One region of the Trinickia sp. NRRL B-1857 genome, then DNA from elsewhere that is predicted to be linked to it. Evidence: predicted binding sites of a transcription regulator. Region 1 holds the regulator's gene; each other region holds the start of a gene.
The links. The regulator FNR, encoded in region 1, switches genes on or off when oxygen is low (the NO sensors DNR and NnrR bind a similar motif). The targets are predictions, from matches to a motif close to TTGATNNNNATCAA.
Positions count from the first base shown of each region.

Region 2: the regulator FNR is predicted to act here: its motif matches at 2,861-2,874, upstream of AB1286_RS24285 (universal stress protein).
Region 3: the regulator FNR is predicted to act here: its motif matches at 2,524-2,537, upstream of AB1286_RS11130 (hemerythrin domain-containing protein).

Region 1 covers NZ_JBFLUK010000001.1:325,222-329,865, forward strand. Annotated here, with positions in the region: gene AB1286_RS01515 (c-type cytochrome) at 1-63, opposite strand, end outside; gene AB1286_RS01520 (DUF1488 domain-containing protein) at 228-506, shown strand; gene AB1286_RS01525 (Acg family FMN-binding oxidoreductase) at 586-1,614, opposite strand; gene AB1286_RS01530 (zinc-dependent alcohol dehydrogenase family protein) at 1,843-2,832, shown strand; gene fnr (fumarate/nitrate reduction transcriptional regulator Fnr) at 2,857-3,633, opposite strand; gene AB1286_RS01540 (universal stress protein) at 3,917-4,399, shown strand; gene AB1286_RS01545 (universal stress protein) at 4,557-4,644, opposite strand, start outside.
Region 2 covers NZ_JBFLUK010000011.1:723,025-727,668, forward strand. Annotated here, with positions in the region: gene AB1286_RS24275 (sensor histidine kinase) at 1-731, opposite strand, end outside; gene AB1286_RS24280 (universal stress protein) at 1,068-1,895, opposite strand; gene AB1286_RS24285 (universal stress protein) at 1,926-2,765, opposite strand; gene AB1286_RS24290 (BON domain-containing protein) at 3,062-3,712, shown strand; gene AB1286_RS24295 (UDP-glucose 4-epimerase) at 3,761-3,997, shown strand; gene AB1286_RS24300 (MBL fold metallo-hydrolase RNA specificity domain-containing protein) at 4,065-4,644, opposite strand, start outside.
Region 3 covers NZ_JBFLUK010000001.1:2,500,342-2,504,985, forward strand. Annotated here, with positions in the region: gene AB1286_RS11120 (ATP-binding protein) at 1-1,488, opposite strand, end outside; gene AB1286_RS11125 (winged helix-turn-helix domain-containing protein) at 1,493-2,221, opposite strand; gene AB1286_RS11130 (hemerythrin domain-containing protein) at 2,596-3,120, shown strand; gene AB1286_RS11135 (nitric-oxide reductase large subunit) at 3,387-4,644, shown strand, end outside.

The DNA of each region.
Region 1 (4,644 bases):
GCTCGTCGCCGCGGCGGCGCAAGCGGCCAAGCTCGCCACTGCCCTACGTATATGCGCGTTCATCGCTTGAACTCCTGCGTTCGTGGCCGTTCGTCGACCTTGAAAACAGTCTAGGGGCGTGGCAGGCGGACAGGGTTGACCCAGGTCAAGCGTCGCCGGCCGCCGCATCGACTATGCTTGACTCGACGGCGGCTCCGTACTGGGCCGCATTCTTCGAGGTGGCAGACATGCAGATCAGCTTTCCGCAAGAGCCGGCCGAATACTGCGGCCGGGATCTCGTGCTCGCGTTTCCCGCGATCGTCGACGATGAACGCGTGCAATGCGCGATCACCGCAGAGGCGCTCGAGGATCACTTCGGCGCCGCGTCGCTGCGAGAGCAGGACCTTGTGAGCGCGTTCGAGGGGCATCGCCGCGAAATCGAGCGCGCGGCGCGCGAGCTTTTAGCCGAGATCGGCAAAAAGCCCGTCCTATTGCATAGCGGTTTTTTCCGTTTCTACAACGCATAACGGATAAGCGCGGGGCGCCCGCTAGGGGCGCTCCGGCTGCGTTGCGGCGCGAGGGCAGGCGCGCTTGCGCCTTGCAAGGCTAGGAGACGACATCGGACAACGGGCGCCGCGGCGCGTGAGCGATACGCGGGCCGCGCCCGAGGCGCAGCAGCAGTTGCGGCGCGCCGTCGATGCTCAAAGTCACCCGCAGCCGTTCGCGCATCGACTCGACTTCGATCGGCTGATTCAGATACGACGCGGTGAGACCCTCCGTGACGCCGGTGAGCAGCAACCGCTCCAACGCCTGTCCGGCGGCGAGCCACGATTGGGCATCGTCGGCGCTGGTTGCAATGCATGCGATTAACGGCGACCCGGTCGCCAGCGCCTGATGCGCGGCCGCCACGCCCCCGCCGATGTCGAACGTGCGGATCGCGAGCGAGACGAGCGGCGAGGCGAAATCGAGCAATGCGCTCAAGCCTTCCGCATAAGCGGGCATTCCGTCGTCGTGACGGCTCGAATGGATCCAGCCGGCTAGCTCGCGGCGAAAGCGCGGGTCGTCGAATTGCCGTCGATCGGCCTCGGCGATCCATTCCGCGAGCCGCACGCGCGCCTCGTGGGCATGGACGCAGGCCAGCTCGGCGCCCTCGGCCTGGACCGCTTGCGTCAGTCGCGCGCCGACTTCCGGCGCGATGGGAGCTTCTGAGAACGGGAGCCGCGTTGTGACCCGCGCCGTGATCGCATCGAATAAATCGGCGAGCCCCGTGTCGACATGTCCGCCCGGTACGAGCCGCAGGCTTGCCAACATGTCCGGGTCGGCCGGCGACGGAAACAGCGTGATGGCATAGGCGAGCCCGAAGCGGCTCAAGGCGACGCGAAGATTGAGCAGCGCGGCGCCGCAACTGATGACGAGCTCCCGGTCGTACGGATCGGCCACGGGCAGTGCGCGAAGGCGATCGGCGTTCAACGTGACCGTATCGCCGTCGACGATGAAGCGCCACGGCTGGGTGTTATGGCTCGACGGTGCGAGTACCGCGTATCGCAGCGCGAACCGCAGCTTCTCGGCCGGGGTGGCATCGGCCGCCAGTGCGCTCGCATCGACGGACCAAGCGTCTTGAATGTGTGTATCCATCGCAAAGCCTCCTAGAGGAATGCATGTGGTGAGTACTGGCCTCATGGCCGTCGTCGTTGCCGCGACGTTGGCGGCGCACCGCACCCGTCATGAACGATGGTGACGCGTGCGCACGGCGATCGCTTTGCTCTGCATCAAGACAAACCAGACGAATTGCGCTGAAATGAACGGCGAACGAGGCGGGTGAAACACTTCAGGCAACCGTCGGTTTCCGAGGGAGGCAGCGAAATGCGAGCAATGGTCTTCGATGGACGTAGTCCCGTGTTGCAACTGCGCGATCTGCCCGAGCCGCGGCCACGGCCGGGGCAAGTTCTGATCGACGTGCGCGCCTGCGGCGTTTGCCGTACCGACCTGCACGTCGTGGACGGCGAATTGACGCACCCGAAGACGCCGCTCGTGCCGGGGCACGAGGTGGTCGGGATCGTGGCGGGGCTCGGCGAAGGGGTGACGCAGTTCGCTTTGGGCGAACGCGTCGGCGTACCTTGGCTCGCGCATTCGTGCGGCCATTGTCCGTTTTGCGCGCGCGGCAAGGAAAATCTCTGCGATGCACCGGGCTTCACCGGCTATACGATCGACGGCGGCTACGCCGAGCGAACGGTCGCCGACAGCCGATATTGCTTTCGCCTGCCGGCGCGTTATTCGGACATCGAGGCCGCGCCGCTGCTCTGTGCGGGGTTGATCGGATATCGAACGCTGTCGATGGCGGGCGATGCCGAGCGCATCGGCATTTACGGATTCGGCGCCGCGGCGCACATCGTGGCGCAGGTAGCGCGTCATCAGGGCCGCGAGGTCTATGCGTTCACGCGCCGGGGCGATACCGCGGCGCAGGCGCTCGCGCTCAAGTTAGGCGCGAATTGGGCCGGCGCGAGCGACGAGGCCGCGCCTCGCCCGCTCGATGCGGCGCTGATCTTCGCGCCGGTCGGCGCGCTCGTGCCCACGGCGTTGCGCGCCGTGGTCAAGGGTGGGGTGGTGGTCTGCGGCGGGATATATATGAGCGATATCCCGTCGTTCCCTTACGACATGCTCTGGGGCGAGCGCCGTATCGTCTCGGTGGCGAATCTCACGCGCGACGACGGTCACGCATTCATGCGGCTCGCCGATACGATCGCGCTCGACATCGCGACCACGGTCTACCCGCTGGCCGAAGCGAATCGGGCGTTGGCCGACCTGAGAGAAGGACGACTCGCAGGCGCGGCAGTGCTCGCCGTGAGCAACTGATACCATCGCAAGGGCGGGCGGAGATCATACGCGCCCCAACTCGTCGAGATTGACGATACGGATTTGCTTGCCGTGCGATTGCACGAGTCCGTCGCGCTGGAATTTGGAAAACATGCGGCTCACCGTCTCGAGTTTCATACCGAGGAAGTTGCCCATTTCCTCGCGCGTCATCCGGAGATTGAATTCGGCCGCCGAATACCCGCGCGCTTTCATGCGGCTCGACATGTTCAGGAGGAACGCGGCAACGCGTTGCTCGGCGCTCATCGTGCCGAGCAGCATCATGAGCGACGATTCGCGGACGATTTCGCCGCTCATCATGCGCAGAACCTGCTGTTGAAGACGTTTGGACTCGGCGCACATCGACTCGAGCAGCGCGTAGGGAATGATGCATACGCTGCTGTCTTCGATGGCGATGGCGTCGCTGCTATGGTGTTCGGTGCACACGCCGTCGAGCCCAAGGACTTCGCCCGCCAAATGAAAGCCCGTCACCTGCTCGCGGCCGTCGCGATGCATGACGACGGTCTTGAACGATCCGGAGCGGATCGCGTAGATGCTTTGGAAGGTATCGTTTGCGCGATACAGCGCGTCGCCGCGCTTGATGATGCGCGTTGCGCTGACGATCGAATCGAAGCGCGTCAGCTCCTGTGCGCTCAGCGTCTGCGGCATGCACGCGGAGCGCATCGAGCAGCTCGCGCAATGCTGCGCGGTGCGGCGTTCGACTCCCTTGGGGGGCGCGCAAGCCGAGGCGGATTCTCTTGGCGCCGTCGCGACATCGGCGGCGAAGGTTGCTTCGTTGAACATACGACCTCCTCAAAAGGGCGGCGCGAGCGCAAAGCAGCGCGAGAAGTCCATCTCTTGATTGGCAGTATCGGAGGTCGGGCGCTATAAAGAAATCGGCGGCGTATGAAACTGCGGTAAGTGTTGTGGAAGCTTTGTAAGGGTTGTCCTACATCAACGCGTGGTAAATGTAATAAGCCCGACGAATGGACCGTTGATCGCCGTCAAGTCCGATGTTCCGTAGCGGACGCAGACTGTATGCCGTAAGCATAAAAACCATGGGCGATAGGCCCAGGAGGAATAACTTATGTACAAACGGATCCTGGCTGCCGTGGACGGCAGTCGTGGCGCGCGTCTCGCCCTCGATGAAGCCATCAAGATCTCCAAGGCGTCGGGTGCGGAAATCGTCGCCGTGTTCGTGGTCGAACACGCACCGCAGCTTGTCGACGTCGGTGCGGTTTATATGCCCGAGCAAGGCGCCGATACGGTGCAAGTCGATGCGGCGACCGCGGCGCTCGACGAAGCGCGCGAGTTGTTGCGCGAGCATGGCGTGAGCGGCGTCGCGCGCGCGCTCGACGCCTACGGCGACGGTATCGCCCAGGTGCTCGCACGCGCGGCGGACGAGTGCGAAGCGGACCTCATCGTCATGGGCACGCACGGCCGGCAGGGCATGCGTCGCGTGCTGCTCGGCAGCGTGGCCGAGGCGCTGCTACGCAAAGCGCATATACCCGTATTGCTCGTAAGGCATACGCCCGATAAGCAGGCCGACGAGCAAGCCGATACCCTCTAATCGTTGCGCGATAGGGCCGAGTGCCATCAAACCGGACTCGGCTCGAGACGAAATCCGCATGGCAACGATAACGAAACTGCGCCGGCCGATCGTGAGATGGGCCGGCGCAGTTCGTTTAAGTTTAGGTGCGGGCGCTTCGCATCGAATCGTGCGAAGTTTATCGAGCCGGTGCGGGAGCGACTTCTGCCGTGGCGTCGTGCGCCGGAACCAATAGCACAGGGCGCGACGAGATGCGTAGGAAGCGC
Region 2 (4,644 bases), on a different contig from region 1:
AGCCGGGCGATCGTAAACCCGATGAGCGAGGCTCGTCGAGCCGAGACGAGCGCAGGCGGCGGCGAGGTGCGATAAACCGGGAGGAACAGGTCGACCCGCGCGCGGGCCTGGCTATCGTTCGACTCGTTTTCCACCGTGGCTTCGCGCGGCAGTTGCCGGATCGACATGGCCACCTGTCCGCTGTTGGCGGCGCGCATCAGCGCGGCGCGCGTGACGTCGCTGACGCCGAGATCGGCACCTTCGAACGCATCGCCGCGCGGCGGCCACATCAGCACCGTACGTGCGAGCGCGCCGCTTGTCGCACCGGCCGTCGATTCGGCACTTGCGCCGATCGCGGTGGCCTGCGCGTAGCCGAGCGAGCGCACGCACGGCGGTGCGTCGTCCAAGTCCAAGCGCGAGACGTATCGATCCCAGGCGTCGGCCGAAGGGGTGCCGTCGCCGGCCGCTTGCGCCTGCGCGACGACAAAGCCGCTCGCCCCGCGCAGCAGTTGCGTGCAAAGCAGCAATTCGCGCCGGATATCGGAATCGATGTGCGTGGCGCGCACGTTGAAAGTCGACTCCGCGACATTGAGCAAATGATCGCGGACGATGAACGCCGCCACGATGGATGAGACGAAAACGATGATGGCCGTGACCGCCGCCGCGAGCAGCGGGCCGCGCAGGTGTGCGCCAGCCTTGCCTTGGTTGCCGGCCGGCTTGGGCGGAGGGGACGAGGTTCCAGCTACGGGCATGCGCATCCTGCGGGTCATCGCGTTCCCGCACGGGGCGGGGCCAGGAAACTAGTCTGCGATCGCCGAAAGCATCATTGCGCAGACGTACGACAAATTCTCCTCGATTCGTGCTCGGATGCCAATGGCGCGGGTATTCACGTACGTCGGCGCCCCTCGGCGGTTCGCGGGCCCGATTGTTTTAACAGAATAGGTCAGAGAAAAAAAAGGCGCCCGCACGAAGGCGGGCGCAATGATCGCGCAGATAGTCGATTCGCGAGCGAGCCATCGGACCGCTCGCGAAAGGTCTGATCTGCGCGTTCCCGGACTGGACCGAGGTCGACACAAATCGATCGGCGGCTAATGCGACATGAAGACGGGCACGGTCATCGTTTCGAAGAGCGTGTGCGTGACGCCGCCCAATACGCGCTCGCGTGCTCGGGCATGGCCGTAGGCGCCCATGACGAGCAGGTCCGCATGGCGGTCGCTAATTTGGTTCAGCAAGGTGGCACCCGTCCCCATTCCGGACTGGCGCGGGACGCAAACGAAGCTCGCGCGAACGCCATGGCGCTCGAGGTAGCCGGCCACGTCGATCTCGTCGGGCGTCGAATCCTCGGGCCGCTTGCTGACCGATACCACGGTAACGAACCGTGCCCGCTTCAAGAGCGGCACGGCATCGGCCAGCGCGCGTGCGGCTTCGCGTCCGCCGTCCCACGCAACGAGCGCGCTTTCGCCGAACGTGGCGATACGTCCTGCGTGCGGCAAAACGACGGCGGGGCGTCCGGCGCTCATGATCACGTCCTCGACGAAATAGCGCGCGATGTGAGTGGCGGGATTTTCTGGGTCTTCCTGCCCGAGAACGAGCAAATCGGCATGGCGGGCGTGCAGCACGGCCGTTTCGACCGACGGCCCGTTCGGGGCGCGCCATTCGAACGGGCAGCCGGTTCGCTGCGCGATCGCAGTGAACCGCGCTTGCGCGTCGCTCATTCGCTGCGCATGGCGCGCTTCGTTCGCGCCCAGATCGAGGCTTTCCTCGCCCGTCATGAGCGGACGCAATACATCCTGGCAGACGACGTAAAGACCGATCAGATGCGCGCCGTATTTGAGCGCGAGGTCGCAGGCGAACGCGGTGCGCGCTTCGCTGCGCGCGCTATCGTCGATATGAACGAGCAGTGTCTTGTAGCTCATGGCGGTTTCCTATTCCTATTTCTTTCTCGGTCAATGCGACATCAGCACCGGCATCGTCATCGATTTCAGGACCGTGCGCGAGGCGCCGCCCAGCACGAGCTCGCGCCAGCGAGCATGGCCGTAGCAGCCCATCACGAGCAAGTCCGCGCCTAAATCGGCCGCGTGCGAGAGCAACGTATCGCCCACCTCGGCGGCGGTCACGGTAGGCAACTCGTCCACGGCGACTTCGGCCGCGTGCCTGGCAATGACGGCGGCGATGTCGGCGCCCGGCAGCCGGCTCTCTGGCGGCTCGCCGCCTTGAGCGCCGAGCGTCACGATCGTCGTTTGCTTCGCGGTCCTAACGATCGGAAGCGAATCGGCGACGGCTCGGGCGGCTTCCCGGCTCTGATCCCAGGCGAGCACGACGTGCGTGCCGAACGTGGCGAACGTGCCGGTATAGGGCACGATAAGCACGGGACGGCCGGCATCGAGAATCAGGTGCTCGAGAAACTGATTGGCGACGAGCGAGTCGGGATCGTTCGGATCGAATTGGCCCGCGATGACGAGATCGGCGAAGCGCGCCGCAGCGGGTACGACTTCGTTGGCATAGGCGGTCGTGACGCGCCAATCGGTAGGCACGCCTGTGCGGGCCGCCTCGGCTTTGAAAAACCGTTCGAGCAATTCGCGCCGTTCGTGATTGGTGCGTGCATGTTCGGCCAGAAAGTCGGCGGACCCCGCCATGACATAGAACGAGCTGATTTCCGGCTGGGTCAGCGTGAGAATCGCGCTCAAGCGAGCATCGAATCGCTGTGCCAGGCGAAATGCGAATTCGAGCCGCCGCTCAGCTGCCTGGCTCGTATCGACGTGGACGAGAAGACTTTTGTAGCTCATTGCGCTCGCTCCGAAGAAAGCCGCGACGCCCTGTGCATTCGCGCACGGTGTCATCACGAGTGACTATGAGTGTAGGCACGGCGATCGATAGGGGCTTGACGCAAGTCAACCGATCGGCGGGGGCGTAGGCGGGCCGCCGGCGGCGATCGGGGCGGAACCGCGCAGTCGATCGCCTCGATTGTTGACCCAGGTCAGTAGCGAGCGCGGCCGGCGCGGCACTATGGAATTCGCGGGATCGCATAGAGCACCGAGGCATTCATACGGCATTCACTAACCCGATACGCAAGGAGCGCGAGATGAAAACGGACAGGCAATTGAAGCAGGAAGTCGAAGAGGAACTCGATTACGATCCCGCGGTGAATGCGGCCGACATCGGCGTCGAGGTCAAGGAGCGCGTGGTGACCCTGCTCGGGCATCCTTCGAGCTACGCCGAAAAACTGGCCGCGGAAAAGGCCGCGCAGCGCGTGTCCGGCGTCAAAGCCGTCGTCGTGGAGATGGCGGTGCGGCTGCCCAGCACCGATGTGCGAACAGATGAAGATACGGCGAGCGCTGTGCGCGCGATGTTGCGCTGGACGGTCGGCCTATCGGAAGAAGCGGTGAAGGTGCAAGTCGAAAAAGGTTGGGTCACGCTGAGCGGCGAGGTGCCGAACGCCCATCTGAGTCACCTCGCGACGCGCACGGTGAGTCATATGCGCGGCGTGACGGGCGTATCTAATTTGATATCGGTCGCGGGCGGCAAAGCCGCGCACGATATCGGCGAAAAGATCGAGCGAGCCTTGCAGCGCCATGCCGAGCGTGAGGCAAAACACATCCAAATCGACGTGCGCGACGGGACCGTCACGCTCAAGGGCAAGGTCGGCTCGTATGCCGAACGGTCGGCGGCGCGCGGTGCGGCTTGGTCCGCGCCGGGCGTGCATGCGGTGATCGACGATTTGGACATCGGTTGAGCACCGGCGGCAACGATTGATACCACCCCCCATCGAGGAGCCGACGCGATGGCACTTTCCGGTTCAGTCGAGGGCCCCGGCTGGCGCGTGTCCGCACGTACTTCGCCCGTGCCCGAGGGCTTTGCCTGCACCGTATGCGTCGCGCATGGCGGCGCGTGCGGTGAGTTCGAACATGAGTTCAACTATGCCGGACGGCAGACGGTCGAACGCGACGCGCTGCTGGCGGCGCTGCGCGAAGGCATGGTGTGGATCGACCATAAGATGGCGAACGGCTTCGAACTTTAATCTTTAAAGATCCCGACGCGAATCGGCTTGCGGCGACGAGCCGATCGCGTCGTTTCGGGCCGTATCTTCAGGCCGTATCGGATCGCGGTTCGTCCTCGCCCAGTTCGACCGTTTCGAGGTAAGTCGGCACTTCACAGCGCCAATGCAGTTGCTCGGCGATGCGCCGGCGTAGCGCATCGGCTGCCGCCGGCTCGCCGTGCGTGACGAACGTGCGCGTGGGCGCTTTCGTCATCTTGCCGAGCCATTCGAGCGTTTCGGCGTAGTCCGCATGGGCCGAGAGCGACGAAATCGACTCGACGGCGGCGCGTATCGGCACGTATTCGCCGTGCAGTTTGATCGTGGGCGAATGCGCGGCCAGCGCGGCGCCTCGCGTCCCCGCCGCTTGATAGCCGACGAGCGCGATCGTATTGCGCGAATCGGGCGCGAACGCCTTCAAGTGGTGGAGGACGCGCCCACCGGTGGCCATGCCGCTACCGGCGATGACGACCATCGGCCCGCGACGGCCCGAGACCTCCTTCGACTGGTCGACCGTCCGCACCATCACGGCCGCTCTGCCGATCGCATCGGCCTCGGAGATCGTCAAGCGATGCTCGCTCAAGTGACGCCGGTACAGTTCGGTCACGCTCACCGCCATCGGACTATCGAGG
Region 3 (4,644 bases), 2.2 Mb from region 1:
GTGCATGAGCTCGGCTTCGACGGCACGGCGACTCGTCAAATCGCGGCACACCGCTACCCAGCCGCCGTCGGGCAAAGGCTGGCAGTGAAACTCGAGCATCAACCGGCCGCGGATATGCAATTCGGCTGAGGCGGCGATGCGCACACCGTCGGCGCTATAGGTCGCCGTCTGCCGCGAGACTTGGCGCCAGCGGGCGGGCGCCGCGATCGCATGGCGCAACTCGGCGAGCGTCATCCCTTTCCAAGGTATATCGTCCGCGAAGCCGAGCAACTTGGCGAACGTGGGATTCCATGCAATCAGACAACCGTTCGCGTCGTGAACGGACACACCGTCGTTCATCGTATTGAACACCGACGCCTGCAACCGGCGCTGCGCCTCGAGTCCTTGCGTCAATCGCTCGTTCTCGTGCAGGTTCGTCCGAAACACCTCGAACGCGCGGGCGAGTTCGCCGAGTTCGTCCGGGCGGTGCGTGGACGGAATCTGCCCCGACGCATCGCCGGCCGCAAGCCGCGCCATCACCCGTGTCATCGCTTGCAGCTTGCGCAGGATGCGGTTCACATAGGCAACGCCCGCTAGCGCCACGGCGACGCCCGCAAAGGCGAGGAACAGCAAGCCCGATTGGCTCGACACCGCGACGCGCCGGACCTTCTCGCTGCGCTCGTGTGCGAACTGCCGCAAGCGTTCGACATAGTGCGCCGACTTACCGCTCAAATGGTCCGCGTGGCCGCGCAGCAGCGTGACGAGGTAGTTGGCCTGCGCCTCGGTCGCCAAAAATTCTCGGCGGAGGTCGAAGACGCTGCGCTCGCCGCCATCGATCCGGTCCAGGGCCGCCGCCAATTCGGGCTCGCGCTTGTCTTCGCCGCGCGCGCGCACTTGCAGCCACAGCGCTTCATTATCGCTTTCGGCACTGCCGAGTTCGGCGGAATCGGCCGCCTGTAGCGCGCCGGTCGTCCGCGCCCAGACTTCGATCAGCGTCGGCGCGCCGCGCGCGACGATTTGTTTGCGGCGCGCGATGCTATCGCCGATGCGGTCCGCCGTGCCGCGCAGCTTCGTCAACTCGTCGGCGAGTTGCCGCTGGCGGCCCGAGACGGCAAGGAGCCGGGGCAAGTCTTCGTCGATCGCATCGAGATCGTCGAGCACCTCGAGATCGGCGCCCGATTTGCCGCGCGGGTCCGGCGCCAAACGGCGGATATCGGCCAACAGCCCGCGCAGCAGGTCGGTATCGCTATGCAGGAGATCGGGCGACACCGTCATAGTCGCGCTCGGCGCGACTGCGGCAAGCTGAGCGACCTTGTCCGACAATTCGAGCGCGCGCGCGATCTCGGGCACGACGCCTCCCTCGTACTCGTCGAGCGCTTTTTGATTGGCCCGCATGCCCAGGACGCCGACGACGACCACGGCGAGCGTGATCGCGAACAGCAGCAAGAACGTCGCGACGAGTTTGGCACGCACGCTCGGCGGCGCGAGCCGGGCCAGGGGCGAGCGCATCGCCTCAGGCCCGCACGACTTGCGCGGCGAATAGGTAGCCGGCGCCGCGCTGAGTTCGGATGTACTGCGGTTGCGCGGGATTGGGCTCGATCTTGCGCCGCAAGCGCAGGATCAGCACATCGATCGTGCGATCGTAGACGTCGATATCGAAGCCGCGGGTATGCTCGAGCAGTTGGTCGCGCGACCATACGCGCGACGGGTGTTGCACCATGGCGGCCAAGAGGGCGAACTCGCCTTGGGTCAAAGCGCACGGCTCGCCGTGATGCGTCAGCGTGCGCGAGGCCATGTCGAGCAGCCAGCCGTCGAAGCCGAAGCGGGGGCCGCTAGCGGGCGCGCCGTTCGCCGCGCGCGGCATCGAGAGCTCAGTGGTGCGCCTAAGTTGCGCGCGTATGCGCGCGAGTAATTCGCGCCCCGAAAACGGTTTCGTGACGAAGTCGTCGGCGGCTGTCTCCAGCCCGAGCACACGGTCGGTTTCGTCGCCGAGTCCGCTCATCATGATGATCGGGACGCTCGATTGGCGGCGCAGTTCGCGCGCGATCGTTAAGCCGTCCTCTCCGCGCAGCTTGAGATCGAGAATCACGAGTGCGTGCGGCGCCGCCGAAAGGCAGGTCTGCATACGCGCGGCGGTATCGGCCGTCGATACGTCGAACCCGGCTTCCTCGAGCACTTTGTGCAGCCATTCGCGCACTTGCGGATCGTCGTCCAAAACCAAGATTCGGTGCTTTTCTGTCATGCCTCGCCTCCTCTATGCCGAGCGCGGCTGCCGCGCGCCGGAGAACCCGAGCGCCGCGATCGGGTATTGCTCGTGCGAGCGCGATTATTAATGCGCTCGCGGCGCGGAGGCAATAGCCCGATGACGAGCCGCGCTCCGGCGGCGCACGCAAACGCCTGAGCGCAAAGGCACAAAGCGTGGCTTCCCAGGGTTTGTACGGAGGGAGACGGAAGTGGGAAGCAGGCAAGGGGAAAGGGTGCGCGTTCGCTGTTCGCGGATGCCGACGACAAAGCCGCCTCGTCGCATGCCCCCCTCGAATTCCCTTGATTTACATCAGCGGAAAGCACGCGCTCACCTGCCAGAATGCAGAAGCATTCCTTTCGCGGGTACCGCGCATGCAACTGCCCAATCTTGCCAACCATCCCGGCCTCGCCGAAGCAATGCAACTCTTGCTCGGCTGCCATGCCGACATTCGCCGTCTATCGGAGCGCATGCTGCGCCTCGACATTCACCTGATTCATTACGGGCCCGACGAGTCCGCTCGCACCACCGCGCATGACATCCTCGATTACTTCGAGCGCGAAGTGCCGCTGCACCACGCCGACGAGCGAGGCGACTTGTTTCCGGCACTGCGGCGGCTCCGCGATACGCAGGTCACCCAATCGCTCGATGCGCTCGACGCCGAACACGACGCCCTGACCCGCATGTGGCGAACCGTACGGCCGTGGCTCGACGCCATCCGCGTACGTCAAACTTCCGCGCGCCCCAAGGTGCTGAGCGCGTTCGCCGTCCGCTACCCCGCATATGCCGATTGGGAAGAGCGCGAGGTGTACTGCGCGATTCGCCGGCTGCCGGCAGCCCGAATCGTTTCCCTCGCCGAGGGCATGCGCGGCCGCCGCGCCCTGCAAACCGCCCTTTAACACCGCTTTATCGCCCGAATCCGGGGCTTTCAAGGGCCTGCGGCGAAATGGCGCGAAACAGCAATGAACGCCTTTAAACATCGATAGCAGATCAATGTTTAAAGCGTAAAAAGCGAAGCTCCCCGAACATCCTCACCTTTACATAGATCAATACGGAAACATATTATCGTCGTTAACATGCATCTGAAATGTATGTTTAAGCAGACTCAGGCGGCTCGTCCGGAACGATGAAGGCCACCGCCATTCACCCCTCTAGGAGAGAGGATATGCAATCAACACGACGCTTATGGAGATGGCTAGGCCTTGTCTGCCTGCTATCGTTCGCTGCTTTACTGTATCTCGGCAGGGAAATCTATCTGGCCGCCCCGCCGATTCCGAGCGCGGTCGTCGACGAAAGCGGCCAGACGCTGTTTACGGGCGATCAGATCAAACGCGGTCAGCAAGTGTGGCTCGCCGCCGGCGGCCAGCAACTCGGCACCGTCTGGGGGCACGGCAGCTATGTCGCACCCGATTGGTCGGCCGACTGGCTCCATCGCGAAGCGTTGCAACTGCGCGAGATCTCGGCCAATCAACAATTCGGCAAACCCTACGCGGCCCTCGCCCCCGATCAGCAAGGTATGCTCGACGCCCGTCTGAAGCGCGAGATGCGTGCGAATCGATACGACGCCGCGAACGGCCGCGTCACGCTGACCGATGCGCGCGCCACGGCCGCACGCGACGTCGCTTCACACTACGAAGCATTGTTCGGCAACGATCGCTCGCTCGACAAACTGCGCGATCAATATGCGATGAATGCCGATTCCGTTAAGAGCGCGGACGATCGCGTCGCACTGGCTTCGTTCTTCTTCTGGTCGGCTTGGTCGGCAACGACCGACCGCCCCGGCCAAACGGGCATCACCTATACGAACAACTGGCCGCACGAGCCGCTCGTCGATAACGAGCCGACGGTCGCCAACGGCATGTGGTCGATCGTCAGCGTGATTCTCTTGCTCGCCGGTATCGCCGGCATGATCTGGTATCACTCCTCGCACGACGAAGGCGAACATCACGTCGCCACCCCGGCGGAGGACCCGCTGTTCAACGTCAAGCCGACGCCTTCGATGCGGGCGACGAAGAAGTACTTCTACGTCGTCATCGGCCTGCTGCTCACGCAAGTCGGTATGGGCGCGATCACCGCGCACTACGCGGTCGAGGGTCATAGCTTCTTCGGTCTGCCGCTCGCCGAGATACTGCCATGGGTCGTCAGCCGCACGATTCATACGCAATTGGGCGTGCTGTGGATCGCAACGGCCTGGCTCGCGACGGGACTCTACATCTCGCCGCTGCTCTCCGGCCGTGAACCGAAGCTGCAAAAGCTCGGCGTGGACGTGCTCTTTTACGCGCTGCTGTTCATCGTCGTCGGCTCGACCGTATGCGGCTGGCTCGGGACGCTTCAGCATCGCGGCACCAACTTCGCCTTCTGGATCGGCAACCAAGGCCTCGCTTACACGAGCATGGGACGCGTCTGGCAGATCCTGCTCTTCA